2 regions of the Bacillus sp. WC2503 genome follow, and region 2 is predicted to be linked to the other one. Evidence: a T-box and tRNA genes for the amino acid it is inferred to sense, from the RefSeq annotation. Region 2 holds a T-box; the other holds one or more tRNA genes.

Region 1 (16,570 bases), 350 kb from region 2:
GTACTTTTCGAATTCTTTCCCACGTAGCCGGATTCATTGGGTCATATTGATCTAAGAAAGCGATAACCTCTTTTGTAATTGGTGTTGGAGTAGAAGCACCTGCTGTAACAGCTACGTTTTCTACACCTTGTAGCCATTCTAATTGAATTTCACTTACATCCGCAACACGGTAAGCTTTCGTACCAGCAATTTCTTGTGATACTTGCGCTAAGCGATTCGAATTGTTACTTTTTGGATCACCAACAACGATTGTTAAATCTGCAACATCCGCTTGTTTAGCTACAGCTTCTTGACGAACTTGAGTTGCTAAACAAATTTCCTTATGGAATTCTGCTGTTGGAAATTTTTTCTGAATGTCCTCCATTAAATGTTGAACATCCCATTGACTCATCGTTGTTTGATTCGTAACTAAAATTTTATCCGTTGGGATTTCTAATGTTTCTAAATCATCCGCTCTTTCGATAAGGTGAACGATATCAGGTGCAATACCAACCGCGCCTTCTGGTTCTGGATGGTTTTTTTTGCCGATATAAATGACATGATATCCTTCAGCTTTTTTTGCTTCAATAAGGTCATGTGTTTTTGTAACATCTGGACAAGTTGCATCGATTGTCGTTAAACCTTTTTCTTTTGCACGTTGTTTAACTTCAGGAGAAACACCGTGAGCAGTAAATATAACAGTACCAGAATCGATTTGATCTAAAATATCTAAGCGACTTGGTCCGTCTAACGTAATGATTCCATCTTCTTCAAAAGCGTCTGTAACATGTTTATTGTGAACAATCATACCTAAAATATAAATAGGTCTCGGTAATGATTTATCTAATGCAGCGTTACGTGCAATTACCATTGCATCGACAACACCGTAGCAATAACCACGAGGGGAAATTTTAACAATTTTCATATGAGTAATCCTCTCCTTCTAAACAAGGGATACTTTTGTGCATAGTCCTTTACATTATAAAGGAGGAGAGGATAGAAAACAAAGGATTGTTACACATATAGTTTGGGTTTTGTTGCTATTTTTTGAACAGGCTCCTCTCGTACTTCTGTTTCTATGGCTGGCTCAATCACTATTTTTTTTCTTTTTCTTTTTTTTTGTGGAGGAGGGGGAGTTGCTACCTCAACCTTTTCTGTTAGATCTTCAGTTTGATCTTCTTCCGTACTTTTTCCAGAGGTGAGGATTTTAACAATGCTTGGTAGGTTACGCATAATGGGACCGTACTGTTCGACGACAGGGCTTACAGATTGAACGACTTGTGATACTTTTTCGATATTGTTTATCATATTAGTTGGATTCGAAATTAAATTCGAAAAAAAACTGCCGATGCCGCTGCTAGATGCTGCTGTAGTGGCTGTACCGCCGCGCGTTTCGTTTGATTCATACATTTGAGGGGGAATCATTTGCTCTGGATACTGCTGCATGTATGGTTGATATTGCTGTGAGTATTGATGCGGGTATTGTTGTTGGTATTGTTGTTGGTATTGTTGTTGGTATTGCTGTTGATATTGCTGTTGCTGTTGATATTGCTGTTGATATTGGGGTGGCTGTTGTTGGTGCATCATTGGCGGCTGTCCTTCTATTTGTCGATAAGGCGGAACCATTTGCATGAAAGGTTCGGTTGGATCGTGTTTTTTAAAGAGTTTAGCAAGGAATCCTTTCTTTTTTTGTGCCATCGGTGGTAGTTGTGGAATGGGGTATGGTGTATAAGGTTGTTGGCCTGGATTCGGATACATTTGCCTTACGGGAGATTTTGGAAACATGTGAGAAATCCTCCTTTCTTCAGTTAGGTATATACACATACAATATGCAATAAGAGTGAAGAAGGTTAGTTTTTGAAGTAAAAACCTAAACTAAAGATGGATTTTACTTGTAGATTTCGATATAATGTAGACTTGACTGATTTGTGCGCGCAGTAGAAATTTAGAAAGAAGGTGTAACTTATGACACAACAAACTTTTACACAGTATGATTTTAAACCATTTTTAATAGATGCAATTCGTGAACTACGCTTTACAGAGCCGACAGGAATTCAACAGAAAATTTTCCCGGTCGTGAAAAAAGGTGTAAGTGTAATTGGACAATCCCAAACAGGTTCTGGGAAAACACATGCATACTTACTTCCTACATTAAACAGAATTAATCCAAGTCGTGAAGAAGTACAGCTTGTTATTACAGCTCCTACTCGTGAGTTAGCACAACAAATTTACGAAGAAATCGTGAAATTAACAAAGTTCTGTGCAGAAGATCAAATGATTACAGCACGTTGTTTAATTGGTGGAACTGATAAACAACGATCGATTGAAAAGTTGAAAAAACAACCACATATTGTAGTTGGAACACCAGGACGTATTAAAGACTTAGTAGAAGAAAAGGCGCTATTTGTTTATAAAGCGGATACTATTATTGTCGATGAAGCGGATTTAATGCTTGATATGGGATTCATTCAAGATGTAGATAAAATTGCAGCACGTATGCCTAAAAACTTGCAAATGCTAGTTTTCTCTGCAACAATTCCTCAAAAATTAAAACCATTTTTGAAGAAATATATGGAGAATCCAGAACATATTCATATTAATCCGAAACAAGTTGCAGCAGGAAATATTGAGCATTACCTTGTGCCTTCAAGACACCGTAATAAAATTGAATTAGTGAAAAATATGCTACTTCAATTTAAACCGTACTTAGCAATTGTGTTTACAAACACGAAGAAGAAGGCTGATGAAGTAGCCGATGGATTAGCTGAACGTGGGTTAAAAGTAGGGCGTATACACGGTGATTTATCACCACGTGATCGTAAAAAAATGATGAAACAAGTTCGTGATTTAGAGTTCCAATACATTGTCGCAACAGATTTAGCGGCACGCGGTATTGATATTGAAGGAATTAGCCATGTTATTAACTATGAACTTCCATCAGATTTAGATTTCTTCGTTCACCGCGTTGGAAGAACTGCACGTGCGGGTCATTCAGGGATTGCAGTGACAATTTATGATCCAGCAAATGAAGAAGCGTTAGATAGTTTGGAAAAACAACGTCATATCGAATTTAAGCATGTAGATTTACGCGGAGATGAGTGGGCGGATTTAGGTGACCGTCGTCGTCGTAAGAGTCGTAAAAAACCAAATGATGGACTAGATGTTATGGCAACAAAAGTTGTTAAAAAGCCGAAAAAAGTAAAACCAAACTATAAGCGAAAACTTGCAACAGAACGTGACAAAGTGAAGAAAAAATATAGCAATAAAAAAAGATAAGGGATTTCCCTTATCTTTTTTTATTGCAGCTATTTGTGAGAGTCGTAATCAATATGGGTAGAAAAATATGGATTAAAGCTTCACTTAATCCAGTTCATTTAAATGAAGAGTATAGTCTGTTTAAATAGTCATATAAATTTGTGTAGTGCGTTTTTTGTGAACAAACAATTCACTACATATTTCTACAAATTATGCTATCATTATAACTATTGTATATTGAAGAGGTGATTGTATGTTAAAGATTGGATCTCATGTCTCAATGAGTGGTAAGAAAATGTTATTAGCAGCAAGTGAAGAGGCTGTTTCATACGGTGCAACGACGTTTATGATTTATACAGGTGCACCGCAAAATACACGAAGAAAACCAATTGAAGAATTGAACATAGAAGCAGGACGTAAACATATGGAACTGAATGGTATTGAGGAAATTATCGTCCATGCACCATATATTATTAACGTTGGTAATACGACGAAGCCAGAAACATTCCAATTAGGTGTAGACTTCCTGCGCATGGAAATTGAAAGAACAGCGGCATTAGGTGTTGCGAAACAAATTGTTCTTCACCCAGGAGCGCACGTTGGTGCTGGAGCAGATGCAGGTATTCAACAAATTATTAAAGGGCTTAATGAAGTAATAACGCCTGAACAGACGGTTAACATTGCGCTAGAGACGATGGCTGGAAAAGGAACAGAGTGTGGTCGTAGCTTTGAGGAAATTGCAAAGATTATTGATGGTGTAAAATATAATGAAAAGATATCTGTATGTTTTGATACGTGTCATACGCATGATGCGGGTTATGATATTGTAAATGATTTTGACGGTGTATTGAACGAATTTGACAAGATTGTTGGTGTAGATCGATTACAAGTGCTTCATATTAATGATAGTAAAAATGTGCGTGGGGCCGGAAAGGACCGTCACGAAAATATCGGTTTTGGTCATATCGGTTATAAAGCATTGCATCATATTGTACATCATCCGCAGTTAATGAACGTGCCAAAAATTCTTGAAACACCATATGTAGGTGAAGATAAAAAAGATAAGAAGCCACCATATAAATTAGAAATCGAAATGCTGAAAAACGGTACTTTTGATGAGGGGATTCTTGAAAAAATTAAAGCGCAATAAGGAGGGGGGTATCCCCTCCTTATTTTAGTAGTTGCTGAAATAAAGTGTTTACTTGTTGCGCGGTAGCAGGGGAAGTTACTTTTGCGATTTGTTTTAAGAGTTCTAGTCGCTCATTATTATCATAAATGTTAATATTCTTTCCTTTCATAAGTAAAACAATTTGATCAGCTTGTGCAGTTGTAATTGAAACTTCATATTCTTTACTATATTTCAATAACTCTTTTGTAGAAATATGATTTAATTTTTTATTCACAATTTGTTTAATGAGATTCATCGAGTTATCCTCCTTCATACGTTCTTCTATCGAAATATATGAGTGCGTAGCTTGTACATATTCTTATAGAGTTTCTTTTTTCATGAGGAAAAGAAGCGTATGTTATAATGTAAGGACAAAACTACAGAAAAAGAATATAAGGAGGACTTATGGAACAAAAGCAACATCGAAAAGAAAGCGTTATCCATCTCATTTATCGTTTAGTAATGATTATTTTTGGGGCAGCGTGCGCGGCGGTAGCGATTGAATTATTCTTAATGCCAAATAAAATTATTGATGGTGGAATTATTGGTATTTCTCTTATATTAGATTATCTTACTCCTAATATTTGGTGGTTAAGTTTTTCTACTTTAGTTGTTATCCTCAACATTCCGTTTATGTACTCTGGGTATAAGCAAATCGGAAAAACATTTATGTTATCCTCAGCATTTGGGATTGTAGCTTTAGCATTTATTGAATCGACATTACATGCTGTTCCACCATTTACAACTGAGCCCATTTTAGCAACAGTTTTTGGTGGCCTTATTTTGGGGCTTGGTGTAGGACTTGTTATTCGTCATGGCGGATCAATGGACGGAACAGAAATTATGGGGATTTTATTAACGAAGAAATTACCGTTTTCTGTTGGTGAATTCGTAATGTTTGTGAACTTATTTGTTTTTGCATGGGCAGCATTTGTATTTGGTGTCGAACAAGCTATGTATTCTGTTATGACGTACTATATTGCATTCAAAACAATTGATACGGTAATTCAAGGTTTAGATGAAACGAAAGCAGTTTTAATTGTATCAGATCAGTATGAGGAAGTATCAAATGCCATTTTGCATCGTCTCGGTCGTGGAACTACAAAGCTTGTAGCCAAAGGTGGTTACACGGATAAAGAAAAAGAAGTTATTTATGCAGTTGTAACGCGTTTGGAAGTGACGAAGTTAAAATCAATTGTGCATGAAATTGATGAAAATGCATTTGTTACGATTATGAGTACACAAGAAACAAATGGTGGTAAGTTTAAATCAGCTATCCACTAAAAAGTTACTTGGAATATTTTTCGAAAGCAGAGAATTTTTCTCTGCTTTTTGTTATAATAGTAAGGTTTCTTGAAAAAATAGATATAATTTAGGCAGATTGGTTTACAACTATAATAAGCTGTACTATAATTCAAATAGATATAAATCGGAATCATTCTGAATTAAAATAGGTGAGATGCTATGAATAATATATTGGAAATAGAAGGATTAACGTTTCGATATGAAGATCGAAATGTGTTAGAAAATATTAATTTGCAAGTTCCGAAGGGAGCTTTTTTAGGTTTAGTTGGGCCAAATGGTTCTGGGAAATCCACTTTACTAAAATGTTTATTAGGCGTTTTAAAGCCTAAACAAGGGAGTATTCGCTTGTTTGGTGTTGATAGCAAGAAGTTTAAAGAATGGAACAAACTTGGCTATGTATCCCAAAAGGCAAATAGTTTCAACTCTGGTTTTCCAGCAACTGTTTTTGAAGTTGTGTCAATGGGGCTCGTTTCGAAAAAAGGTCTTTTTCGCTTTTTCACGAAAGACGACAAGGCGAAGGTAGAAAAGGCGATTGCTGATGTAGGGATGAGTGAATTTCAAGGTCGCAATATTGGAGAGCTTTCTGGTGGACAACAACAACGTGTATTTATTGCTCGTGCGCTCGTTAGTGATCCTGAATTACTTATTTTGGACGAGCCTACTGTTGGGATTGATGTGAAAAATGTGGAAAGTTTTTATGAGATATTAGAGGATTTAAACAAAAGGCTTGGGATTACATTAATTCTTGTTACTCATGATATGGGGGCTGTTACCGAGAAAGTAACACATGTTGCATGTCTAAACCAACATTTACATTTTCATGGGAATGTAAAGGAGTTCCGAGAGTTAGAAGATGCAGAAATGTCCGTCTTATATGGACATCATGTCCATCGTTTAAAACACGAGCATGAGCATCACGGGAGGATATAATGATACAAGATTTTTTACAATATGACTTTTTACGTAATTCTTTATATGCAGGTATTTTAATTGGACTTGTTGCACCGCTTATCGGTGTGTTTGTTGTTATTCGTCGTTTATCTCTTATTGCAGATGCATTAAGTCACGTGACGTTATCAGGTATTGCAGCAAGTTTACTACTTGAAAAAACAATTTTTACAGGTGGCTTTTTAAATCCCCTATATATGGGGATGATTTTCTCGATTGGGGGAGCGTTACTAATTGAAAAGTTACGAACTGTATATAAGCATTATCAAGAATTAGCAATTCCGATTATTCTTTCAGCAGGAATGGGAATTGGAGTTATTTTCATTTCACTTGCAAATGGATTTAACACAGACTTATTTAGTTATTTATTTGGTAGTGTAAGTGCTGTAACGAGTACGGATTTAATTATTATTGGGATTGTAGCAATTGTTGTTATTGCGACAATTATTTTATTATATAAAGAGCTGTTTTTATTATCATTTGATGAGGAATACGCAGTATCAACTGGTTTAAGGGCAAAATGGATTCACTTTATCTTCATTATATTAGTTGCTCTTGTCATTGCAGTATCAATGCGTGTAGTAGGTGTTCTTCTCGTATCCTCATTAATGACGTTACCAGTTGCAGCAAGTATTCGTATTGCTAAAGGATTTAAACAAACAATTTTCTTTTCCATTTTATTTGGTGAAATTGCAGTAATTGGTGGAATGTTTGCTTCGTATCAACTTGATCTAGCACCAGGTGGTACAATTGTTATGATAGCAGTTCTTATTTTAATCGGTGCGATTTTATGGAAGAAGAAAAAAACTGCATAAAGTAGGGATAGGTATGAATCTAACAGAAGCTTTACGCCTAATGAAAGAAAAAGGATACAAACATACTGGGAAAAGGGAAGAGATGCTCAGATTATTTGCAGCTCACAATCGTTATTTAACAGCAAAAGATGTTTTAGAGCATATGAAGGATGATTATCCAGGTCTTAGTTTTGATACGATTTATCGTAACTTAACGGTTTTTGCTGAAATCGGCGTTTTAGAACAAACAGAATTAAATGGTGAAAAACATTTTCGTTTTACATGTTCCATTATGGAACATCATCATCATTTTATTTGTTTAGATTGCGGGGGAACGAAAGAGATTACTTCCTGTCCAATGGATTTTATGAATAAAGATTTTAACGGTTATGAAGTAACAGGGCATAAATTTGAAATATACGGCCGTTGTCCAAAGTGTGCAAAATAAAAACTCGTCGGTTATATAACTGACGAGCTTTTTTGCATAAAAAAGAAGGTTGCTCACAAATATTGTGGGCAACCTTCTTTTTATTGTTCTTGTGTTTCTTTTTCTTTATCTCTTTCAGCAGCCATTTCAGCAGCAATTACATCGATTTCTTTTTTCAGTTCTTCTACCATTGTTTCTTCTGGTACTTTACGAACAACTTGCCCTTTACGGAATAATAATCCTTCTCCACGTGCACCGGCAATACCGATATCAGCTTCACGAGCTTCACCAGGGCCGTTTACAGCGCAACCAAGTACTGCAACTTTAATTGGTACTTGCAGTGTAGAAATATATTCTTCCACTTCGTTAGCGATGCTAATTAAATCAATTTCAATACGACCGCAAGTTGGACAAGAGATAAGTGTTGCTGCATTAGATGCAAGACCGAATGACTTTAATAGTTCACGTGCAACTTTTACTTCTTCAACTGGATCAGCACTTAATGAAATACGAAGTGTGTTTCCGATGCCTTTACTTAAAATTGCTCCAAGACCAGCGGCACTTTTTACAGTTCCAGCAAACAATGTGCCAGATTCTGTAATACCTAAATGTAATGGATAATCAAAAGCGCGAGCAGCTTTTTCATATGCTTCAATTGCTAAGTTAACATCAGAGGCTTTCATAGATACGATAATATCGTGGAAATCTAAGTCCTCTAAAATTTTAATGTGATGTAGTGCGCTCTCAACCATGCCATCTGCAGTTGGGTATCCGTACTTTTCTAAAATGTGACGCTCTAATGAACCAGCGTTTACACCGATACGGATTGGAATGCCACGCTCTTTTGCTGCATTTACAACAGCTTCTACTTTATGGCGACGACCAATGTTACCTGGATTGATACGTACTTTATCAATGCCACCTTCAATTGCTTTTAAAGCAAGGCGATAATCAAAATGAATATCAGCAACAAGTGGAATGTTGATTTGTTTTTTAATATTAGCAATAGCATTTGCTGCGCGTTCATCTGGAACGGCAACACGAACAACCTGACAACCAGCTTCTTCTAAACGTTTAATTTCAGCAACTGTTGCTTCAACATCATGTGTTTTTGTTGTTGTCATACTTTGTATAATTAATTCATTATTACCGCCAATTGTTAAATTACCGACTTTAACTGGACGTGTTTTTGTACGATGAGTCATTTCATTCACGAATAGATCGCTCTCCTTATAAAAGAAGTTTCTTATTTAGTCCCTCATATCAATGATAGTATACGTGATATAGGGCTATAGAAACCGAAGTGCTCGGTTTCACTTTTACTATTGTATCAGCGCCTTTATGTAATTGACAAGGATTAAGTGATCGCTTATTGATATAACGGGAATTTATAAGTCTTTCCAATTTGAATTTTTGTAGCAGATGTACTTTTATTTAATTGTTTAAAGTCATCAATTACCTTTTCAATAGAAGGGATTTTTTTCTTATTAATTTGTTCTGTAATCGAAAGAACGGTCTCACCAGTTTTTACTTCAATTGCTTTATAAGTAACATCTGTTTCTTCCTTTTTGCTTTGTTTTGTAGTTGTTTCTTCTTTTTTTATAGTTTGAGCAGCTGTTGTTTTTTTGTATGAACTTAACATCGGTAAAGTACCGATTTTTATATCGTAATAAAATATATAACCGAGAACAAGCACGAATAAGAATATACCTAATCTCTTCATATTCTTCACTCCTTTGCTAGGAATATATGCTTGTCCAAAAAAAAAATGCCTATTTAGGCATTTTTTATCGTTCTTATTTTTCTTTCGGTTGTGGAACTTCTTTAAGTGTTAAGTATAGAACAATTAAAACAACTGCGATATAAATGAATGTTGAACCAGGTACGACGATTTTAAATAAATCCATAATCATAAAGAAGATTGTTGGAATTGTGTAACTGTAAGCAGTTAATGTCCAAACTTGTTTGTAGGATAATTTACGTTGTCCGCTCATAGCAGAACCGATGAACGCAAGTAAAGTCACGCCTACAAAAGTAATGAATAATTGGAATAGGTACACTAAAAATCCGATAACAAATAATAAAATTGGATAGATACTATCGAATAGAGAAATAAAGTCTTGTAAATCTTTTTTCTCAAGAGATGCACCTAATAAGTCGTTATAGGAATACGTTTGTGTTTGACCATTTCCCATGGAGACTACTTTATCTTTTAAAACAAATAAACCCGTTTTATTTTGATATTTTTCTAAGTTTGTTGAATTTGGATCAAATACGAAAAGGGCATTTCCATCTTCTTTTTCGATAGGTTGATCAATATCTGCTGTTAGTTCGCCATTTTCAATTTTAAAATCAGGTAAATCTTTTTCGATTACTTTATTTACCATATTAACACCGTCTTGAATAACGCTACCGTACAAGAAAGTTCTTGGAATAGTAGTGATTAGGCAAAGAAGCATAATATACAAAATGGTTTTACCGATTTTTTGAAAACGGAAAAGCGCAATATCTTTAGGCGAATATACGCTTTTTGCTAGCTGTTTAAAAATGGACATAGATTCACTTCCTTTATGTATGTATAAAGTCATTGTAACGTAGGAATCTAGAGAATCTCAAGATATATTATATTTACATATAGTGGAGATAACTAAATTTCTTTTTAATAATTTTCTTCTTTTAAATGAGAAAAATACAATTGACACTTTTCTTTTTTATATGGTAAATTTATCTTACATTTCTTAAAGGATATATCCGATAGGAATTCAGTTGTTTAATATGTTATTACATACATAATTATGGACCCTTAGCTCAGCTGGTTAGAGCAGACGGCTCATAACCGTCCGGTCGTAGGTTCGAGTCCTACAGGGTCCATACCCATTTCGCATGTTTATTATGTCAGCAGGAAGCTTCCTTGTAGAAGGAAGCTTTTTTTACGGAATATATGAGCATTTTAATTGAAAAGAAGTGGGAATTTTGCTACTTTAATGATAGCAAGACAATGTGATTTATTTGTTTGCACCCTATGGCAATTAGGGTAGAATGAAGTTGTATGTCACACATATGGTGGCAATACATAAACTGGGAGGAATATAACAATGGCAAAACACGAATTACCAAACTTACCTTATGCGTATGATGCTTTAGAGCCTCACTTTGACAAAGAAACAATGAACATCCATCATACAAAACATCACAACACGTACATTACAAACTTAAACGCTGCTTTAGAAGGTCATGCAGAACTAGCTGACAAAAGCGTTGAAGAATTAGTTGCAAACTTAAACGAAGTACCAGAAGCAATCCGTACAGCAGTACGTAACAATGGTGGTGGACATGCTAACCATACATTCTTCTGGACAATTCTTTCTCCAAACGGCGGGGGACAACCAGTAGGCGAACTTGCAACTGCGATTGAAGCGAAATTCGGTAGCTTCGATGCATTCAAAGAAGAATTCGCAAAAGCTGGCGCAACTCGCTTCGGTTCTGGTTGGGCTTGGTTAGTAGTAAACAATGGTGAGTTAGAAGTAACAAGCACGCCAAACCAAGATTCTCCTCTAACTGAAGGTAAAACTCCAGTTATCGGTTTAGATGTTTGGGAGCATGCTTACTACTTAAATTACCAAAACCGTCGTCCAGACTACATCGGTGCATTCTGGAACGTTGTAGATTGGAACGCTGCTGAAAAACGTTACCAAGAAGCAAAATAATTATAATAATTATAGAAAAAAGCTAGGAGAATGCTCCTAGCTTTTTTCTATGCTTTCCTTTTACATAATTGGGCTTGTCTTTGGAAGACTAGAACATGAAGTAAAGGAGAGTTGTGTATGAAGTGGAAACATATAATTGGTGACGTTGAAGTGAATCGGGATTTAGTGTTATTGCTCCTTATTGGAGGTTTATACACGCTCGCAATTTCTTTATCGAATACGTTTGTTAATATTTATTTATGGAAACAAACACAAAATTATGTGAATCTTGGCTTGTATAATTTGGCCAGCGTTGTATTGCAGCCTCTCACATTTCTTATAGGTGGGAAATTAGCGAAACGTATTGACCGCTCAATCTTGTTACGAATAGGCGTAGGCACGTTAGCAATTTTTTTTATCGTTGTTTTAGTAGCGGGAAAAAGCGCTTCTCACTATATTTTATTAATGGGGGCTCTTTTAGGAGTCGGATATGGTTTTTATTGGCTCGCGTTTAACTTATTGACATTTGAGATTACAGAACCAGAAACAAGAGATTTCTTTAATGGGTTTCTTGGACTTCTTACATCCTTCTCTGGAATGATTGGACCGATAGCGGCAGGATACACAATTTCACGTATGGCAAAATGGAGTGGTTATACTGTCATATTCTTTCTTTCATTAGTGCTATTTGCAATTGCTGTCGTTTTAAGCTTTTTTTTATCTAAGAGAGAATGTGAAGGGCGTTATGAAATTACAAAAGTATTGAAGGAGCGACGGATTGATAAAAATTGGGGGAGAATTACACGTGCTCATTTTTTCCAAGGGTTGAGAGAGGGAACATTTATTTTTGTTATTTCAGTATATGTGTACTTAGCAACCGATAGTGAGCTCGCATTAGGGAAATATAGCTTAGTCAACTCCGCTGTATCATTTGTATGTTACTACTTAGTTGCTCGTATGTTGAAGAAAGAGTGGCGAAAAAAAGCGATTTTGCTTGGAGGCATTATTTTATATGCGGTCGTATTTTTAGTTATATTCAATGTTACATACACAAAATTACTTATTTATGCAGCATGTATCGCGATCGCATACCCTATTTTACTCGTTCCGTACGGGTCAATGACATATGACGTAATTGGTAGAGCGAAAAATGCGAGAGAGTGGCGTGTAGAGTATGTAGTTGTCCGGGAATTATGGTTAAATGCTGGAAGGATTTGTTCGGTTTTAAGTTTTTTATGTGCTGTGTTATTCTTTCCGCCTGAAAAAAGTTTACCTTTCTTACTATGTATTTTAGGTGCTGGACATTTTCTTATTTATTTTGCAATTAAAAATGTCAAATATGATGAGGGAAATGTGGGGAAAACCAGCGTTGTAGCGCAAGAAACTACTCAGAATCAAACTGAACCAGAAGGTTAACTTATCGTTTGTTTTATGCTAAAATAGAAAAAGATGTAAGACAGCAGTGAGGACACCTGTATGAAGGTGTCCCTTTCACATTACATAGCTGTTGGTAGAGGGGGTTTGTATGAGCAAGAAGCAGAAACAACAAAAGAAAAAAACTCACGTTCCTTTTCGATTAAACGTGCTGTTTTTTTGCGTATTTTTAATGTTCTCCGCGGTTATTGTAAGGCTCGGATATGTACAAATTGTTCGTGGTGAGGAATATAAGAATGAAGTAGAGAAGAAAGAGAATTCAACGATAAGTAATCCTGTACCGCGCGGGAAAATCTTTGACCGCTATGGGCGACCTGTAGTAGATAATACAGCTGTTCGTACTATTACATTTACAAAAATGAAAGGATCAACTGCAGAAGATCGCTTAGAAACAGCGAAAAAATTAGCAGAGTTGATTGAAGTACCGACAGATAAATTAACAGATCGAGATAAAAAAGATTATTGGATTGCGATGCATAAAGAGGAAGCGAAAACAAAAATTACGAGTAAAGATCGTCAAGAATTGAAAGATAACAAAATTGACGATAAAGAATTAGACGAGCGTCAACGAAGTCGTGTAACAGAAGAAGAGATTAATCAATTATCCGCAAAAGATTTAGAAATACTAGCGATTAAAAGTAAGATGGACGGCGGATATGCAATGACACCTCAAGTTATTAAAAAAGATGCTACAGAAAAAGAATATGCGATTATTAGCGAGAGCCTAGCAACATTACCAGGTGTAGATACGAATGTTGATTGGGATCGAAAATATACGTATGATGATTTATTCCGAAGTGTTCTTGGTGGGGTGTCGACGGCGGATGAAGGTTTACCGAGAGAAAGACTAGATTACTATCTGGTTCGTGATTATAATCGAAATGACCGAGTAGGGAAAAGTTATCTTGAACAGCAATATGAAGATAGCCTGCACGGTACGAAAGCAGAAGTGAAAAATATTACAGATAAAAATGGTAATATTTTGGAAACGATTAATGTATCGCAAGGACAAAGCGGTAATGACCTGAACTTAACAATTGATATGGAATTACAAAAGCGTGTGGAAGATATTCTTGCGAAAAACTTAATGAGATTTAAAGGAGCGGAACCTCTTTTAGATCGTGCTTTCGTTGTTATGACGAATCCGAAAAACGGTGAAGTGTTATCTATGGCTGGAAAACAGCTTGTTACGAATGATGAAGGAAAAACTGATGTGAAAGATTTCGCTTTAGGTACGATGACAAGCTCGTATCCTGTAGGTTCAACAGTAAAAGGTGCAACGATTCTGACAGGGTATCAAACAGGTGCAATTCAACCAGGATCGGTACAGTTAGATGAACCAATCAAATTAAAAGGTACACCGACGAAATCATCTTGGAAAACAATGGGATATATTAATGATCTTACAGCGTTAAAAATGTCTTCTAACGTATATATGTTTAAAACAGCGATGAATATTGCTAATGTTCCATATGTGAGAGGTGGTACGTTAGATATAAAACAAAAATCATTTGATACGATGCGTTACTATTTCGGGCAGTTTGGATTAGGTGTAAAAACAGGAATTGATTTACCGAATGAATCTGCTGGTCAGATGGGTAGAACAGACAATATCCCAGGGTTTTTACTTGATTATGCAATCGGTCAATATGATACGTATACACCACTTCAATTAGCTCAGTATATTTCAACAATTGCCAATGGTGGATATCGTATGCAGCCGCAAGTTGTGAAAGAGATTCGTCAACCGGCAGTGAAACCGGAGGAAGTTGGAAAAGTTGTTCATTCGATGGAACCGAAAGTGCTAAATCGTATTGATATGCCTGAATCACAAATTAAACGTGTTCAAGAAGGATTCAGACAAGTATTTAACGATTCGGGTGGTACAGCTACAAAATACTTTACAGGTGCAAAATATAAAGCTGCAGGGAAAACCGGTACAGCCCAAACTGTGTATGGCGGAGATAAAGAGATTGGTAGAAATGCAAAAGGTGAGCGTGTTCAAGTTTATAACTTAACATTAGTAGGTTATGCGCCACTTGAAGACCCTGAAGTAGCATTTTCTGTTGTTGTTCCGTGGGTACATGATGATAAGACTGGTATTAATGGATATATTAGTCGTGAAATTATGGATGCTTACTTTGATTTGAAAAACCAAGAAATAAATGGTGAAGCTCCAAAAGATGCAAAAGATAATAAAAATGAAAAAGAAGATCAAGATGAGGAATAAAAAAGTTGTAAAAAAAGCACACTATCTGAAAAGATAGTGTGCTTTTTTTTATGGTTTATGCATATCGTGTAATAAATGTGGACAAGTATAAAATATTGGAAAAAGCACGCGGTCTCACAAATGATAATTTTATATTGTGTATAGGGGGATAACTGTCTTATGGACTAATTAATTATCGGTGGAAATGAATAGCGGCTACTGATTAAAGTTTTATCTTATGTTGATTCCTGTGGAACTTTACAAAACTTTTACAAACAATTAAAACCGAATTAATAGTTTAGCAGTATTCTTATATCTGTAATCCTGTTATTTCCGGTTACTTCTAGGAGGAAGAACACGTGAAATGGATGAGTGCATCGATTAAAGTTTTTATATTATCGACATGGTTCCTTTGTTTTGGCATATCTACTGCATTTGCTGTGAACGAAATGGGAGAAGTGAGAGTTGATGGATCCTCAACGGTTTTTCCTATTATAGAAGCAGTAGCGGAGGAATATACAAAGGAGCATCCAAACGTGAAAATTTCTATTAGTGTTTCTGGAACTGGAGGAGGATTTAATCGTTTCAGTAAAGGAGAAGTGGATATAAATAATGCTTCGAGAGTAATGAAACAAGTGGAAGAAAATGAAATGAAGAATAACTCCATTCAGTTTACACCCTTTGAGGTTGCTTATGATGGTCTTACGATTGTTGTAAATCGTCACAATACTTGGGTAGACAATATGACAGTAGACGAGTTACGTCTCTTATGGAGTGAAGATGGAAGAGAGAAGCGATGGTCGCAAGTTCATTCAACATGGCCACGTGCACAAGTGAAGTTTTATGCACCAGGTGTAGACTCTGGTACTTATGATTATTTTCAAAATGTCATCTTACAAAATCGTCGCATTGTAAAAAAAGTCTCTTTGTCTGAAGATGATCAAGTTATTATGCAAGGAGTAATGCATGATAAAAATGCCATTGCTTTTGTAGGATATGCTTATTATATGGCCAATCGAGATAGGGTGAAAGCGATAAAAGTGAACGGTGTATTTCCGACGAAAGAGACTATTCAATCAGGTGATTATAAGCCGTTATCTAGATCGTTATTTACTTATGTGAATGATGCATCTATCCGACAAAAAATAAATGTAGCAAATTATGTTGAGTTTATGATCAAACATGTTGGTAACCTCGCTGAAGAGGTTGGATATGTAAAATTACGAAAAGAAAAATATAATGAACAGCTGCGAATGTTAACAGAAATCAAAAGGTAATGTCAGGGTGGAAAGGGGTTTTCATCTTTGGCTCATAATGACAAAAGTCAAATTACATTTTCTGTACAACATTTGATTGAAAGAAATA
Region 2 (16,570 bases):
AATCCACTTGATATTAACGCTACTGACGGATTCAATCCTGTTAAAAATGGAACAAGCACTGTTGATCCAAACATCGCGAACAAATGTTGTATACTTAAAAATAACCATTTTCCCGGTTTCGGTACTTCATTAACGTCTAACACTGGCTTTTGTTCCATTGTTACATCCTCCTTCAGTTTAAATCTTTGCAATAAAAAAACTCTTTGTGCCTGTGCACAAAGAGTCCTATACTTTCGTATGCCAAATTCGACATATGAAAGCCAAGACCCTTTGGCAGCCTCACAGGACTACATTTAAAAGGGCTTTACTTATCGTATATACTTACTCGATCTTGTTGATCTGTCTCTTGCAAATCAACTTCGATACGCTCTTCACTTGATGTTGGAATGTTCTTTCCTACATAATCAGCGCGAATTGGTAATTCACGATGTCCTCTATCTACAAGGACAGCTAATTGAATTTGTGATGGTCTTCCTAAATCCATAAGAGCATCCATCGCAGCTCGAACTGTTCTTCCTGTATACAATACATCATCTACAAGGATTACTTTTTTCTTCGTAATATCTACTGGAATATCTGAACCTTTTACTAGTGGTTCTTTATTCTTTGATTGAAGTGTTAAGTCATCACGATATAAAGTTATATCTAACTCTCCTACTTCCATCTCTTTTCCTTCAATCTGACCAATTCGTTCTGCCAAACGTTGTGCAATAAAAATTCCACGTGTTTTAATTCCGACAAGAACACAATTATCCACACCTTTATTTCGTTCCACAATTTCATGACTAATTCGTGTTAAAGCGCGGCGAATCATTTGGTCATCTAAAACGACAGCTTTTTCCTGCATGCTCTACACCTCCAAGCTATTTTTCTTGCGTGAGAGTAATGGTATAAAAAAAGTCCTCTCAGCGTGTGCGAGAGGACTTTTGAAAAAAGGGTACAACATACCCTAAGTATTTCAAACCGTTACCTTCTCAACCTCACGGGGCTGTGTTAAAGGATCATTATTTAACTGTTGTCAGTATCTCAGTTTTCTCATGATTTGTCAATACTATTTCCGTAAAATATTTAAAGTCTCTTCAAACACTTCTGGAATCGGTGCCTCAAACTGAATATATTCACCAGTACGAGGGTGGTCAAATCCTAAAATACCTGCATGAAGTGCCTGTCCATTCATGTCTAATGTTTTCTTTGGTCCATACTTTGGATCTCCTGCAAGTGGATAGCCAATATATTTCATATGAACACGAATTTGGTGTGTACGTCCTGTTTCTAAGCGACATTCTACAAGTGTGAAATCTTTGAAACGCTCTAACACTTGGAAATGCGTAACAGCATGCTTACCATTTTCATCAACTGTCATACTTTGACGTTCTTTCTTATCACGAGCAATCGGAGCATCAATCGTTCCCTTATCATGCGGAATAACACCGTGTACAATCGCTTTGTAACGTCTTGTTACTGTTTTTGCTACAAGTTGATTTACAAGTGATTCGTGTGCCATATCATTTTTAGCAACCATTAATAGGCCAGATGTATCTTTATCAATACGATGCACGATACCAGGACGCATTACACCGTTAATGCCTGATAAATCTGTACAATGATGCATAAGACCATTCACAAGTGTGCCACTTGTATGACCTGGTGCTGGATGTACAACCATACCACGTGGCTTATTTACAACAAGTACATCTGCATCTTCATAATAAATTTCTAAGTTCATATCTTCCGCTTGAATATCTAACTCTTCCGGATCAGGAATCGTTACTGTAATTTCATCATTTTCTTTAACTTTATAATTTACTTTTACCGATTTCCCATTCACTGTTACAACATCATCTTTAATCCATTGCTGTACTTGTGAACGTGACCATTCACTGTTAATTTCTGCAACGAATTTATCGATTCGCTCACTTTTTTGTTCTTCTGCAACTGTTACCTGTACTACTTCACTCATTCAATTACTCCTTCGTTTTCTTGCCTTCTAATAATGTTTGAATAATAATTAATACAACACCAATACATAACGCTGAATCAGCTACATTGAATACTGGATAGTTGTACGAGAAAATATACACGTGAATAAAATCCACTACTTCTTGTCTAAATACACGATCAATAAAGTTACCAATTGCTCCACCTAAAATTAGACCTAATGAAATTCCTAGAAGCTTGTCTGTTTGTGCATATTTTTTCATATACATTACGATAAATACTACAAAGACAACCGTAATAATGTAGAAAAACCACATTTTATTTTCTAAAATCCCCCAGGCAGCTCCTCTATTTCGATGTGATGTTATGTATAATACATTATCGATTATCGGAATGCTCATACCCAATTCCATGTTCTTTACAATTAGCCACTTCGATATTTGATCGATGGCAATGACAAATAACGCTATTACATAATATATCATTTTCATTTCCCCCACAAAGACAGTGTACCTCAAAATTTTAGCATAGCTGCTACCTTTTCACAATGAACCTTTATAGAAGAATAAAATAAATTAAAAAAAGGTAATATAATATCGTTGTGCGTATTCATACATTTACCTTTTCATAGAAAAATTCATGAATCGTACGGGCAGTCGGCATTGTTTTCATTTGCTTTGTCGAAATTACTCTCCCCGTCTCTTCACAAATACCGTACATATCTATTTCCATTTTAAATAATGCGCGTTCTACATCCTTTAAGTCCTCTTTTATATCATGTAATAGCAATTTTTTCTTTATCTCTTCCTTAATTTCATATCCAAGCTCTTGGCTGAACTCAGCATCATATTTGTGCATTACTTCTTTAGCTAGTCTCTCTTGCAACTCTTTTCTCATCAATTGCAATTCTTCTTTTATTTCCATGTAAATTTCATTCACGTGTACATTCCTCCTAGCTGTAATGTACAGTTAGTGTGTCCGAAATTTATTTGCTTACCTCACACACATTTTTCCTTCACAGGAAAGAGCCTGAAAGTTATTTCGATATACCATCAATAAAAAAACTGACTGCATCAATAGCAGTCAGTTTTTTTATTATTTTACATAGTTTTCTTTAACAACTGATGCACAACGCTCACATAATGTTTCATGTTCAGCATCTTTACCAATTGTTTCTGAAACTACCCAACAACGTTCGCATGTTTCACCAGTTGCTTGAGAAACGACAACCGCTGTATGCTCATACTTAGGCGCATCTGCTGGAGCTTCTTCCATCATACCACCAAGTTTATATTCAGAAACGATGAATAATTGCTTCAAGTCTTCGCTAATAGACTCTAACATTACTTTCATTTCTGCAGTTGGATAAAGAGTAATGCTCGCATTTAATGACTTACCAATTACTTTCTCATTACGAGCTACTTCTAACGCTTTTAATACGTCATCACGTAATGTCATAAATGCATCCCATTTCGCTTTTAACGCTTCCGAACCCTCTACTTCTGTAGCTTCCGGCATGTTAGTTAACTGTACGCTTTCTTCTGTTACACCTGGAACATATGGCCATACTTCATCAGCTGTATGAGGTAAGATTGGTGTTACAAGTTTCGTTAATGCAACAAGAACGTCATATAATACAGTTTGAATTGCACGACGATCCGCGTGATTTGCACCTTCAATGTATAAAATGTCTTTTGCAAAGTCTAAGTAGAATGAACTTAGATCAATTGTACAGAAGTTGTGAATAGCATGATATACAGCAGCAAAGTCATATGTTTCATATGCTTCTTTTACTTTTGTAATTAAGTCATTTAACTTCACTAACATGTAACGATCTACTTCACGAAGTTCAGCTACCGCTACTGTGTTTTCACTTGGCTTAAAGTCATCTAAGTTGCCTAATAAGAAACGGAATGTGTTACGGATTTTACGATACACTTCTGCTACTTGTTTTAAAATATCATCTGAAATACGTACGTCAGATTGATAGTCAACAGATGATACCCATAAACGTAAAATATCTCCGCCTAATTGATCCATAATTTTCTTCGGTACGACGATGTTTCCAATCGACTTACTCATTTTACGTCCTTCACCATCTAGTACGAAACCATGGCTTAGTACGCCTTTATATGGAGCTTTACCTGTTACAGCAACTGCTGTTGATAATGAAGAGTTAAACCAACCACGATATTGGTCAGATCCTTCTAAATATAAATCAGCTGGACGTTGTAAGTCATCGCGCTCTTCTAATACCGCTTGGTGAGATGAACCTGAGTCGAACCATACATCCATGATATCTGTTTCTTTACGGAATTCACCATTTGGGCTACCTGGATGTGTAAATCCTTCTGGTAATAAATCTTTCGCTTCACGCTCAAACCATACGTTAGAACCGTGTTCACGGAATAAATCTGCTACATGGTTAATTGTTTCATCTGTAATAATTGGATCACCATTCTCAGCATAGAATACAGGAATTGGCACACCCCATGCACGCTGACGAGAAATACACCAGTCACCACGGTCACGAACCATGTTATGAAGACGAGTTTCGCCCCATGCTGGTACCCATTTCGTTTCCGCAACAGCTTCTAATAACTCTTTACGGAATGCTTCAATAGATGCAAACCACTGTGCTGTCGCACGGAAAATAATTGGTTTTTTCGTTCTCCAATCATGTGGGTATGAATGCGTAATGAATGTTAGTTTCAGTAACGCGCCTACTTCTTCTAATTTTTCTGTAATTGGCTTGTTAGCTTTATCATAGAATAAGCCTTCAAATCCAGGTGCTTCATTTGTTAATACACCTTTATCATCAACTGGGCAAAGTACTTCTAATCCATACTTTTTACCAACAACGAAGTCATCTTCCCCATGTCCTGGTGCTGTATGAACACAACCTGTACCTGCATCTGTTGTTACGTGATCTCCTAGCATAACTAATGAATCACGCTCGTAGAATGGGTGTTTTGCAACTGTATACTCAAGTTCGCTACCTTTTACCGTTTTCACAACTTCAGCTTTTTCCCACTCTAACGTTTTTGCAACTGTCTCAAATAATTCAGAAGCGATAATATATTTCTCGTCATTTACTTTTACAATGCTATATTCAAGCTCTGGATGAACAGAAATACCTAAGTTCGCAGGTAATGTCCAAGGAGTTGTTGTCCAAATGATAAATTTCTCATCACCTTCTAATACGTTCTTTCCGTCTTTTACAGGGAACGCTACATAAATAGATGCTGATTTTTTATCTTGGTATTCAATTTCAGCTTCTGCTAAAGCAGACTCACTTGTTGGAGACCAGTAAACTGGTTTTTGCCCTTTATAGATGTAACCTTTTTTCGCCATATCACCAAACACTTTAATTTGTTGTGCTTCATAAGCTGGCTCTAAAGTAATATATGGATTATCCCAATCTGCACGTACACCTAGGCGCTTAAATTGTTCACGTTGACGTTCTACTTGTTCATATGCATACTCTGCACATAACTTACGGAACTCAGCAACTGTCATTTCTTTACGTTTTACACCTTTATTCGTTAACGCTTGTTCGATTGGTAAACCGTGCGTATCCCAACCTGGAACATATGGTGCACTGAAACCAGTCATTGACTTATAGCGAACAATAAAGTCTTTTAACACTTTATTTAATGCATGTCCCATATGAATGTCACCATTCGCATATGGAGGTCCATCATGCAACACAAATAAAGGACGGCCTTTTGTATGTTCTTGTACTTTTTCATAAATATTCATTTCAGCCCATTTTTCTTGCATTGCAGGCTCACGTTTTGGTAAATTCCCACGCATTGGGAACTCTGTTTTTGGCATCAGTAATGTATTTTTGTACTCCATGCTCAATTCCTCCTTACATGTATAAAAGAAATACTTAAAAAACGGAATAAAAAAGAGACCTTCTCATCCCAAAAAGGGACGAGAAAGTCTCCCGCGGTACCACCCTAGTAGATTCTATACATATGTATAAAACCCTCTTTATATTCTTAACGCGAATACACGCCTACGCTTACTCTATTTGTTCAGCGCGGAACTCCAGGGTGATATTCCCACTAATCTCCTTATCCTGAGCTTACACCGTCCTCAGTTCGCTATATAAGGTTTGAAAAGGTACTTATCCCTATCTTCGTTTTTCTTAATAAATATGTTGTTTAAAATTATATGTAATAATGAGAAAAACGTCAAGCTTACACTGTTTCTTCTTTTTTCAACAGCTCATCTACTTCGTCTTCTAACTCAATTAGTTTATCCCAATCATCGTTGTTTAGCATTTCAAGCTGTGTCTCTAATAACATACGGAAACGAGTTCGGAATACTTTCGCTTGTTTCTTTAGCTCTTCAATATCAAAAGCAACTTTTCTTGATTTTACTAAAGCTTCGTTAATGATACGATCTGCATTTTTTTCAGCTTCACGTACGATTAATTTCGCTTCTTTTTGCGCATTACGTTTTACTTCTTCCGCTGCTTCTTGTGCAACAACGATAGATTTGTTTAACGTATCTTCAATGTTAGAAAAATGATCTAACTTTCCTTCTAATTGCGCAACTTTTTCTTCTAAAGCTTTTTTCTCACGAATGACTAATTCATAATCTTTGATAATTTGATCAAGAAACTCATTTACTTGATCTTCATCATAGCCACGGAATCCGCGACCAAATTCTTTGTTATGAATATCTAATGGTGTTAACGGCACAACGCCACCTCCAAGTAGTTATCTAAATTTCCTCTTTCAATTATATCTTTTCTTCGACAAAATAGGAGGATTTCCTTCTAAAAAACCAATCATTTTAGTATACCATACAAAATTCTCCATTTGTCGCGTTTTGTTCTACCTTCTACAGAAAACAATTTACTTCGCCCATATCCTCTCACCGAAAACACATCTCCTGGATAACATTCATAAGAAGTTTGCTCTACTGTTTTCCAATTGACTTTTACTAAACCATTTTTTATGAAAGGTTGCACTTTCTGTCTGGATATATGTAACATTTCAGCCAACATAACATCTAAGCGAAGTGAAGAAACCGTTCCAGATTTCTCTCCCCACGTTTCATGAGTCTGTAGAATTTGTTCTCCTTGTACTGCTGATAAGGAGACTTTTACTTTCCCTATTGCTTGTAAGTTCATCTCAATGTAAGATACGATTTCTTTCGCAACTACAATTTGGGCACGATTTTCTTGAAGCAAAATATCACCACATTTTTCTCTCGTTAAACCAAGTGACATAAATGTACCTAATATTTGCCTATGTTCTAGCGTATAAAACTTGGAAGGATAGTCAATTTCTAATACTTCTACTTGAAATTCTTCTTCATTTAATTCTAGATAGTCTGGATAAATAAGTGCTCTTCTACGCTCTGCGTAAGGCGTTGCACCATCAAATTGCACAGCAACATCTCCTTGTCCAATTACCATAGAAACAATTTGTTGCTGTCTTGGATCAAGGAAATCTGTTAGTTTCACTTGATGGTACTCTGCTGCTCGCTTCCACTCTAGCACTTTATCTACAAAGACCTCTTCATCAGGTCTGAAATGTTCGTAAATGCTCATGTATTTAGCCTCTTATTACAAGAAATAGCTGAACAAACTGAACAAACCACTTTTAGCAAGTTTTAACGCAAAAATCGCAACGAGTGGAGAGATATCAATCATACCAAACGGCGGAATAAATCTGCGAAATGGTTCTAAATACGGTTCACAAATACGTGCAAGAAAATCTCCAAAAGTTGATTCCTTTGCACCAGGAAACCATGATAGGAGGATGTAAATGATAAGTGCCCACGAGTAAATCTCGATAGCAGTAAGTAAAACATTTAAAACGGTTGTCATGGCGTATTACCACCTCTTTATATTTGTTTCTTCTTCTTCGCCGAATAATTCTGAAATTGCACCAACAATATCTACATTTTCAGGTGTACACATAAATGTTTTCGGTCCTATTTTTTGAATGTCCCCGCCTATAGCGTATACAGTACCACTTAAAAAGTCAACGATACGTACTGCTTGATCAGTAGACATTCTTTGCAAATTAATTACAACAGCTCGTCTACCTTTCAAATGGTCCGCAATACCTTGCGCTTCCGAATACGTGCGTGGTTCTAATAAAACAACTTTTGAAGATTGCTTTGCCGTTTCAATGCTCACAACATTTTGTTTCGGTTGTGCTTTCGGAAACGTAACATCTTGTTGTTCCGGCGGATCTTGCTGCTTCTTCATATCCGTTTGCTCCTTTTCATAGCTATATTGAGCTGCTTCTTTTTCTTCTGGTGTATCAAAAAAGAAGTATTTTACTTTTGACCAACTCATAATAAGATTCTCCTTCCTTTTACGCTTTTCCTACTAAAATCGTTCCCAAACGAATATATGTAGCACCTTCTTCAATTGCAATCGTGTAATCATTGGACATTCCCATTGATAATTCTTTACATGGCGCATGTAATAGATTTAGCTCCTGCACCTCTATTTGTAGCTTGCGCAAGTCCTTAAAGCAGCGACGAACTTCTTCCTCTTCTTCTGTAAATGGCGCCATCGTCATTAGTCCAACCACTTCAATCTTATCCAATTCTTGCAAACTTTGAATAAAAGAAACTGTTTCTTCTATTGCCAATCCTTGCTTTGATTCTTCAGATGAGGTTTTCACTTGAATAAAGCATTTCACTTTCTTATCAGCACGTTTCTGAATTTCTTTCGCCAGAGAAAGACGATCTAACGAATGTAAATAATCAATTTCATTAATGATTTCTTTTACTTTTCTCGTTTGTAATGAGCCAATAAAGTGCCAATTAACTTTTGAGCCAAAATGCTCGTATTTCTGTAAGAAACCTTCATTTCTATTTTCACCTAAATCGATAATTCCAGCTTCCATTACTTCGTTTGTTTTTTCAATCCCTACAGTTTTTGTAACTGCAACAAGTTTAATATCTTGCAACGAACGTCCAGCTCGTGTGCAAGATTCTTTAATAGCTTCGTTTACAATTATTAAATTTTCTTGTACTGTCACTTGTTTTCTTCCTCCTTAAAACCTATGAAACTCAACATTCTCCCTGTCTTCCCTTGATCACGACGATGAGAGAAAAATAGTTGTTCTTCACAGCTTGTACAAAGAGATGACATTACAATATGCTCTTCTTTTATGCCTGCTTGTACACATAATACACGATTAATTTCTTTTAAATTAATTGCGTACTGTCCATCAGAAATTTTTTTATATGGGACAGAACCGTTTACTACTTGCTGTGCCGCTGTTAACACTCTATCATCAACAACATAACAACAAGATCCGATTGCCGGTCCAATTGCAACATGAATTTCATCACTTGAAATCCCTTCTGCACTCCATTTTTGAATCATTTCATTTGCAATCTCTTTTACAGTCCCTTTCCACCCAGCATGCGCAAGTCCTATCATACCATGTGATGGTGCATAAAAATAGAGTGGGACACAATCCGCGTAACAAGACGTTAAAAGAACATCGTTATTAGTCGTATAAATGCCATCTGTTTTTGAAATGCCATCCTCATATGAATAGACGCCACTTCCTTTTTCTTGTTGTCCTACTTTTTCAACCTGGTGATCATGAACTTGTTCAGAGCAAATCCAGTTTTCCAATGGTTTTTGTAACTTATTTGCTAAAATGCGTCTGTTTTCATGAACGTTCTCCACGATATCATTCACATGTAATCCTAAATTCATCGCATGAAAGGAGCCCGTACTTATCCCACCATCTTTTGTCGTAAATCCAGCAGTAATGTTTCCAAGTTCTTTCCACGCTTGTAAATACAGTATACCGTCCACATATTTAAATGGTTCTCTCATAAAGCGGCTCCTTTTTAATTAAAATAACAGAAAAAAGCATGGTACTTCCTGTCTATTTTACCATACTTTTATTTTTTCATAATACCAACAGAAAAAAAAGAGGAATTTGTAATATTCTTTATGAAATTGTCGTTGTTTGTATTGATTCTGTTACAGAATTAACAGGATTTACTCTTACAAGTATGACATCTTCCCCGATTTTCATAACTTCCTCCCAAGGAACTATAATTTCTACGTCTTTCCCAAAAATCCCAAGCATACGTGCCTGTTTGGAAATAATAATAGAGCAAATCTTCCCTGTATCGATATCAATCTCAATATCTCCAATATTTCCAAGCCTTTTCCCATCTGAAATATTTATAACATCCTTCATCTGTAACTCTGAAATCCGTATCACTCTCATCCTCTCCCTTATATGGCGAATTGGAAGTACACAGACTACTGTATTTCATATTAACAGGAAGTAACCGCTACTAAGGTTCATATTATTTTCATTATATGAACACGACCTCATTGCTATGAACGCAAACTATAATAGTACATATAAAAAGGCCTCACCATAAATGGTGAGACCTTATCCTTGAATCGTTTTATTCATTTGTTTAATAGCCGATTTCTCTAAGCGTGATACTTGAGCTTGAGAAATCCCGATTTCTTCTGCAACTTCCATTTGTGTTTTTCCTTGAAAGAACCGTTTTCGAATAATCATCTTTTCACGATCATTTAAACGCTTCATGCCTTCTTTCAGCGCTAACTCTTCAACCCACTGCTCGTCCTTTTGTTTTTCATCACTTAATTGATCCATAACAAAGATAGGATCTCCCCCATCGTTATAAATCGGCTCAAATAATGACACTGGATCTTGAATCGCATCTAAAGCAAATACAATCTCTTCGTGAGTCACTTCTAGCACTTTTGCAATATCCATTGCTGTTGGTTCTTTTGAATTTTCTGCGATCAATTTTTCTCTTACTTGCAACGCTTTATACGCAATATCTCGTAACGAGCGAGATACGCGAATCGGATTGTTGTCACGCAAATATCTGCGTATTTCTCCAATAATCATCGGCACAGCATACGTTGAAAATTTTACATTTTGGCCTAAATCAAAGTTATCAATGGATTTCATAAGTCCGATGCAACCAACTTGAAATAAATCGTCAACATATTCTCCTCTGTTATTAAATCTTTGGATGACGCTCAATACAAGACGTAAGTTTCCATTCACTAATTTCTCTCTTGCGCTTATCTCTCCACTTTGCATTTCACGAAATAATTTACGCATTTCTTCATTTTTTAGTACTGGAAGTTTTGCTGTATCAACACCGCAAATTTCTACTTTGTTTCTCGTCAAAGTGTTCCCTCCTATCGGGAGTTGCTGTACAGTGTAAAGTATTTCCTTTGAAGGGGATTTTATGCATGTGGTTTTCTCTTCATTTTTCATTTTAATTCCCCCTTCTTCTACAACTAAACAGAATAAGACCAGCCTACATAAAGGCTGGTCTTATTCTTTACACCATTTTATTAAATTCTTTTCGTAACCTTTTTATGATTCTTTTTTCTAAACGTGAAATGTATGACTGTGAAATCCCAAGCATATCCGCCACATCTTTTTGCGTCTTTTCCTCTTCTCCAGCAAGCCCAAATCGAAGCTCCATAATTTGTTTTTCCCGATCATTTAATTGGTGCAATGCTTTCATTAGAAGATGACGATCTACAGTAGCCTCTAAATCTTTTGTAATAATATCATCATCTGTACCTAATACATCTGATAACAACAGTTCATTCCCATCCCAATCAATGTTAAGCGGTTCATCAAAAGACACTTCCGAACGATTTTTATTATTTCGGCGCAAATGCATTAAAATCTCATTTTCTATACAACGAGATGCATATGTTGCTAATTTTATTTTCTTTTCTGGATTAAATGTATTTACCGCTTTAATAAGGCCAATTGTTCCTATACTGATTAAATCTTCAATATTTATCCCTGTATTTTCAAATTTCCTTGCTATATATACAACTAGCCGTAAGTTGCGTTCAATAAGTAATGACCTTGCAGCTTGATCGCCTTTTGGCAATTTATTCAAAAGAACTTCTTCTTCTTCTTTCGTTAACGGCGGTGGCAACGCTTCACTTCCACCAATATAATAAATTTCATCGGTCTTAATTCCTAGTTTCAGCAATACTTTATACCAAAGGTATACTAAATAAAATTTTAATTTCATCATATTATCCCGCCTCTCATAATTAAGCAATTACCATTTTTTGCGAAATCAACATTTTTGGATGTACAATGCATTGATACTCTCCATTGGTAGACAGTTGTTGTGTATTTAACCCAATCAATACTTTGTTTACAACGATTGAACTACCTTCATGATCAACTTGCACACTATCAGGCTTAATTGCCCACAAAAATTGACTCTCTACTCCTACTGCTCGGAAAGGAATTAAGCGTAATTTTGTCGCCCATCCAGAATCTTTTTCTGGTATTTGAGGAATTTCTGTTTTGGAATAAATTTGTTCTGTTAACCAAGATGGCAAACAATGTTCTAATGATGAAATATGCATAATCATTACGGGTGTTTTTGTTAACGGGTCGTAAAGTTGATTCCCACTGTCAATTAAACCTGCTAGTTCCAATTCTTCTTCAGCTAATTGAATTTTCACTTTCACGATTTGGTCATAGTGTATTTTCGTGATTTCTACGCTTTCAATACGCTTTTTAGAAAAATAATAAATTACTGGAAAACCTAAAATAACAAACAACCAACTAATTGGATCACCGTAAGAAATCGATTGAGATTGAACCAATCCATTTACCATCTCATTCGTTTGCAAAAAGAAATGAGTTCCCATTAATCCTCCACCAACCATAAAAGTGACAAAGTAAAAAGTAAAAACAGTTTGTGTATAATTTCTAAACGTTGTAAACCCAAAGGCTGTATACACAATAAGTAACGAGTACAGTAGTTTCATAATCGGATGTGTCATCATAGAAGCAAAAGGAGTAAAGGCAAAAATAACAATGGTGGAACCTATAAATGCCCCTAACACAAGCCTCCATCTTTTGATCTTCTTTTTTAACACGGTAGCTGTTAATAAAAGTAAAAGAAAATCAATGCAGGCGTTTAACAACCAAACAACGTCGGCGTAAACAACCAAACAATTCACCTCTTTTTTTAAGTTGAGACTAGTATAATGCATATCCAATGGGAAAGTGTGTCAATTTGCGGAGGTGTTTTTTTGTTATTTTGTGATTTCTAGACATAATCTGTCGGTAAAAAATAAAAGTATAGTTTCATAGAATGATATGTTTTTATTTTTTACCGACAGATGGGCTGAACTATATGTAACGAAAATTAAAAATCCTGTACTACAACTTTAACGCGCAATTTTAATCAGTAGAATCGGTTCCTTTTAACCCACATAAACCGAGCTTTTACGGGCCGTTAATGCGAGATAAATTTAAATATACAAAATAAAAAAAGACCTGCTCAGCAGGTCTTTTCCATTCAGAAACAAAAAAGGAGCATGAATGCCCCTTTTTTTTATCGTCTACGACGGTTACGTAAAAATGCTGGAATATCGATATCATCTGAATCTGAATGACGCTCATGTACAACCGGCTCTTCACGCTTCATTTCACGTTTTACTTCACGTTGTTTTGAAGGCTGAGCCACTGGTTGTTGCTGTTGTTGCGTGTGATTCGCATTCGGACGAATCATTGGTTTTGGTGGTTGAGTTGCAATACTATCATCAAAACCAGTTGCAATTACAGTTACAATGATATCATCTTTTAATCCTTCATTAATAACAGAACCGAAGATCATATTTACTTCTGGATCCGAAGCTGAAGCTACAATGTCTGCTGCTTCTTGTACTTCGTATAAGCTTAAGTTAGCTCCACCCGTAATATTCATAATAACACCTTGAGCTCCATCAATAGATGTTTCTAGTAATGGACTAGAAATCGCTTTTTTCGCAGCTTCAGCAGCACGATTTTCCCCATTACCAGAACCGATACCCATTAAAGCAGAACCTCTATTAGACATAATTGTTTTTACGTCTGCGAAGTCTAAGTTAATTAGACCTGGTGTAGCAATTAAATCAGAAATACCTTGTACACCTTGACGTAATACGTTATCTGCTTCACGGAACGCTTCTAACATTGGCGTATTTTTATCAACAATCTCTAATAAGCGATCGTTTGGAATTACAATAAGTGTATCTACATTTTCTTTAAATGCCGCAATACCAGATGCAGCTTGTGTTGCACGCTTACGTCCTTCAAACGTAAATGGACGTGTTACAACACCAACTGTTAATGCACCTAGTTCTTTTGCAACTTGAGCAACAACTGGAGCTGCACCAGTTCCAGTTCCGCCACCCATACCAGCAGTTACGAATACCATATCTGCACCACGAAGTGCTTCTTGGATCTGTTCTTTACTTTCTTCTGCCGCTTTTTTCCCTACTTCAGGGTTTGCGCCTGCACCAAGTCCACGCGTTAATTTTCCACCAATTTGCATTTTTGTTTCAGCTTTTGATAGATTTAACGCTTGTGCATCAGTATTCACAGCGATAAAGTCAACACCTTGTACACCGTGCTCAATCATACGGTTTACAGCATTGTTTCCGCCACCGCCGACACCGATAACTTTTATATTCGCTAATTGATCTTGAGTAGTATCAAACTCTAACATGTCGAAATCCCCCTAGAACCTCATTTTTCGTGTCCAATTTTAATCCCATAAATAACGGAATACACGTTTTACTTTTGACATCATACGGTCATCATTTTGATTATTATTGTTTTGATTACGGGTTTTTTGTTTCGCAGGTTGTTGTTGTACCGGCATTGGTGCTGGTGCTGGTACTGGTTCAAAATGTTCTTGCTTTTCCTGCACATTTTTCCCACGTAATTTAGCTTTTTGATATGAATGTTTAATTAATCCAACTCCACTTGTATATTGGGGCTCACGCACACCAATATAGTCAGGAGTTGCTACACGAACATTTTCATGTAAAATATCATATGCAAGATCAAGAACACCTGGCATAGAAGCTATTCCACCAGTTAGTACATACCCAGAAGCTACTTGCTTTACTCCTAACTTACGTACTTCATCTTGAACAAACATTAAAATTTCCTCTACACGAGCCTCGATAATATCCGATAACTCCAACTGAGAATATTGTTCTGTTTGATCGCTTCCCATAATAGGAACCGTAAACATTTCTTCTTCCGATGCTGTATCATAAAAAGCATGTCCATATTTCAACTTAATTTGATCTGCATTTTCTGTTGAAGTTTTCAACCCAATCGCAATATCCTTCGTTATATGGTCTCCACCTAATGGTAATACGCTTGTCGCTTGTAACTCTCCATCTTTAAAAATAGATAAAGTCGTAGATCCTCCCCCCATATCAACAAGGGCTACTCCTCTATTTTTTTCATCCGAAGATATAGCAACTGTTGCAGCCGCTAAAGGTTGAAGACAAATATCAACAATTTCAAGACCTGCTTTTTCTACACAACGAAGTAAGTTATGTAGTAAGGTTCTCGATCCTGTAATAAGTGTACCTTCCATTTCTAATCTTACACCGATCATTCCACGTGGATCGTTAATCTCGTCAAGACCGTCTACGATGAACTGTCGAGGTACCACATCAATAAACTCACGTTCTGGAGCAATTGACACAACTTGTGCTGCATCTAGAACGCGTAAGACATCTTCATTCCCGATTTCACGATCTTCATTTGAAACAGCGACTACTCCATGACAAGGAAGTAGCTGTACCTGGTTTGCATTGACACCTACTACAACTTGCTCAATGTGGATTCCCACCATGCGCTCAGCTTGTTCAATTGCTTTTTTAATTGATCGAACAGTCTCATCTATATCGACTATCGATCCCTTCTTTAAACCATTCGATTTTACATTTCCAACACCAATAATGTTTAAGCTGTCATTAACCATTTCACCAATGATGACTTTAACATTGGATGTACCGATGTCAAGACTAACATATATTTCATTGCTGTTCATTCTTTGGCACCTCCTTCTTTATTTATACCATACAACTCAATATATGGAACAACAATCGCAACTTTACTATTTATAAGAAAAATATTCAACGTCTTTATACGTTTCCCTTTTTTAACCCTATATTTTTCTTATTTTTATTTAACATTCATTTAAGAATATCGCAGTAACCTGTGAAGAACTGCTTATCTTGAAATAATTTTATTTCAAGTGTAAAAATTACCGCCAAGTATAAGTCTACACTAAGATGTACTCATAGAAAAGTGAAACTTGTACCAATCCTAGTATGAATCTAAGAATTTTTACATATTTTTCATCAAATGAACCATTCTAGTAAATTCGTATGCATATGATAGAACATTCGTTTCTCTTTTTTCTATATTAATGCAGTGAATACTACCGTTCTATTCTTTTTTTTCTTCTACACCTAACTCTTTCGTATATGCACCTACTTCTAAGTCAATTAACACCTTCTTACCTGGCTCAATTGTTTTTAAAATAAGTGGATAAGTTTCCATACGCTTTGCGAAATTTTGAATCGTAGTGCTCACTTCATATCCTTCATTCATATATAAAGTAAGATGGTCTTCATTCGCATTCGTCGGTGAATAACGAATTTCAGAAATAGACCTTAAAATAGTCGGAGTTAACTTTTCTAGTTCAGCAATTAGTCCCTTCATTTTCTCCTCTTTAAAAGGTTCAAAAATTGGTGCTGCAACAGGAAGTTTTCCATTCGGGAGTA

Evidence for each region. The T-box of region 2 lies ahead of ileS2 (isoleucine--tRNA ligase). A T-box ahead of a tRNA ligase gene usually reads a tRNA of that ligase, here a tRNA-Ile.
Region 1: it has a tRNA-Ile gene. The T-box ahead of ileS2 (isoleucine--tRNA ligase) is inferred to sense a tRNA for this amino acid. The anticodon was not compared.

The regions. Positions count from the first base shown of each region.
Region 1 is NZ_JBQYMD010000001.1:3,511,895-3,528,464, reverse strand. It holds gene ACUN26_RS18080 (4-hydroxy-3-methylbut-2-enyl diphosphate reductase) at 1-904, opposite strand, end outside; gene vrrA (VrrA/YqfQ family protein) at 994-1,764, opposite strand; gene ACUN26_RS18070 (DEAD/DEAH box helicase) at 1,945-3,255, shown strand; gene ACUN26_RS18065 (deoxyribonuclease IV) at 3,488-4,384, shown strand; gene ACUN26_RS18060 (DUF2624 domain-containing protein) at 4,404-4,658, opposite strand; gene ACUN26_RS18055 (YitT family protein) at 4,808-5,686, shown strand; gene ACUN26_RS18050 (metal ABC transporter ATP-binding protein) at 5,867-6,637, shown strand; gene ACUN26_RS18045 (metal ABC transporter permease) at 6,637-7,470, shown strand; gene ACUN26_RS18040 (Fur family transcriptional regulator) at 7,484-7,897, shown strand; gene ispG (flavodoxin-dependent (E)-4-hydroxy-3-methylbut-2-enyl-diphosphate synthase) at 7,978-9,081, opposite strand; gene ACUN26_RS18030 (hypothetical protein) at 9,246-9,599, opposite strand; gene ACUN26_RS18025 (DUF1189 domain-containing protein) at 9,673-10,431, opposite strand; tRNA gene ACUN26_RS18020 (tRNA-Ile) at 10,674-10,747, shown strand; gene sodA (superoxide dismutase [Mn]) at 10,972-11,583, shown strand; gene ACUN26_RS18010 (MFS transporter) at 11,701-12,978, shown strand; gene ACUN26_RS18005 (peptidoglycan D,D-transpeptidase FtsI family protein) at 13,088-15,226, shown strand; gene ACUN26_RS18000 (PstS family phosphate ABC transporter substrate-binding protein) at 15,565-16,482, shown strand; gene pstC (phosphate ABC transporter permease subunit PstC) at 16,510-16,570, shown strand, end outside.
Region 2 is NZ_JBQYMD010000001.1:3,160,642-3,177,211, forward strand. It holds gene uraA (uracil permease) at 1-158, opposite strand, end outside; gene pyrR (bifunctional pyrimidine operon transcriptional regulator/uracil phosphoribosyltransferase) at 305-847, opposite strand; gene ACUN26_RS16035 (RluA family pseudouridine synthase) at 1,052-1,960, opposite strand; gene lspA (lipoprotein signal peptidase LspA) at 1,965-2,423, opposite strand; gene ACUN26_RS16045 (hypothetical protein) at 2,548-2,877, opposite strand; gene ileS2 (isoleucine--tRNA ligase) at 3,034-5,799, opposite strand; T-box leader at 5,871-6,095, opposite strand; gene divIVA (septum site-determining protein DivIVA) at 6,147-6,653, opposite strand; gene ACUN26_RS16060 (YlmH family RNA-binding protein) at 6,743-7,510, opposite strand; gene ACUN26_RS16065 (YggT family protein) at 7,526-7,789, opposite strand; gene ACUN26_RS16070 (cell division protein SepF) at 7,796-8,266, opposite strand; gene ACUN26_RS16075 (YggS family pyridoxal phosphate-dependent enzyme) at 8,286-8,960, opposite strand; gene pgeF (peptidoglycan editing factor PgeF) at 8,957-9,775, opposite strand; gene ACUN26_RS16085 (YlmC/YmxH family sporulation protein) at 9,894-10,178, opposite strand; gene sigG (RNA polymerase sporulation sigma factor SigG) at 10,350-11,129, opposite strand; gene sigE (RNA polymerase sporulation sigma factor SigE) at 11,287-12,006, opposite strand; gene spoIIGA (sigma-E processing peptidase SpoIIGA) at 12,026-12,943, opposite strand; gene ftsZ (cell division protein FtsZ) at 13,330-14,484, opposite strand; gene ftsA (cell division protein FtsA) at 14,524-15,831, opposite strand; gene divIB (cell division protein DivIB) at 16,233-16,570, opposite strand, start outside.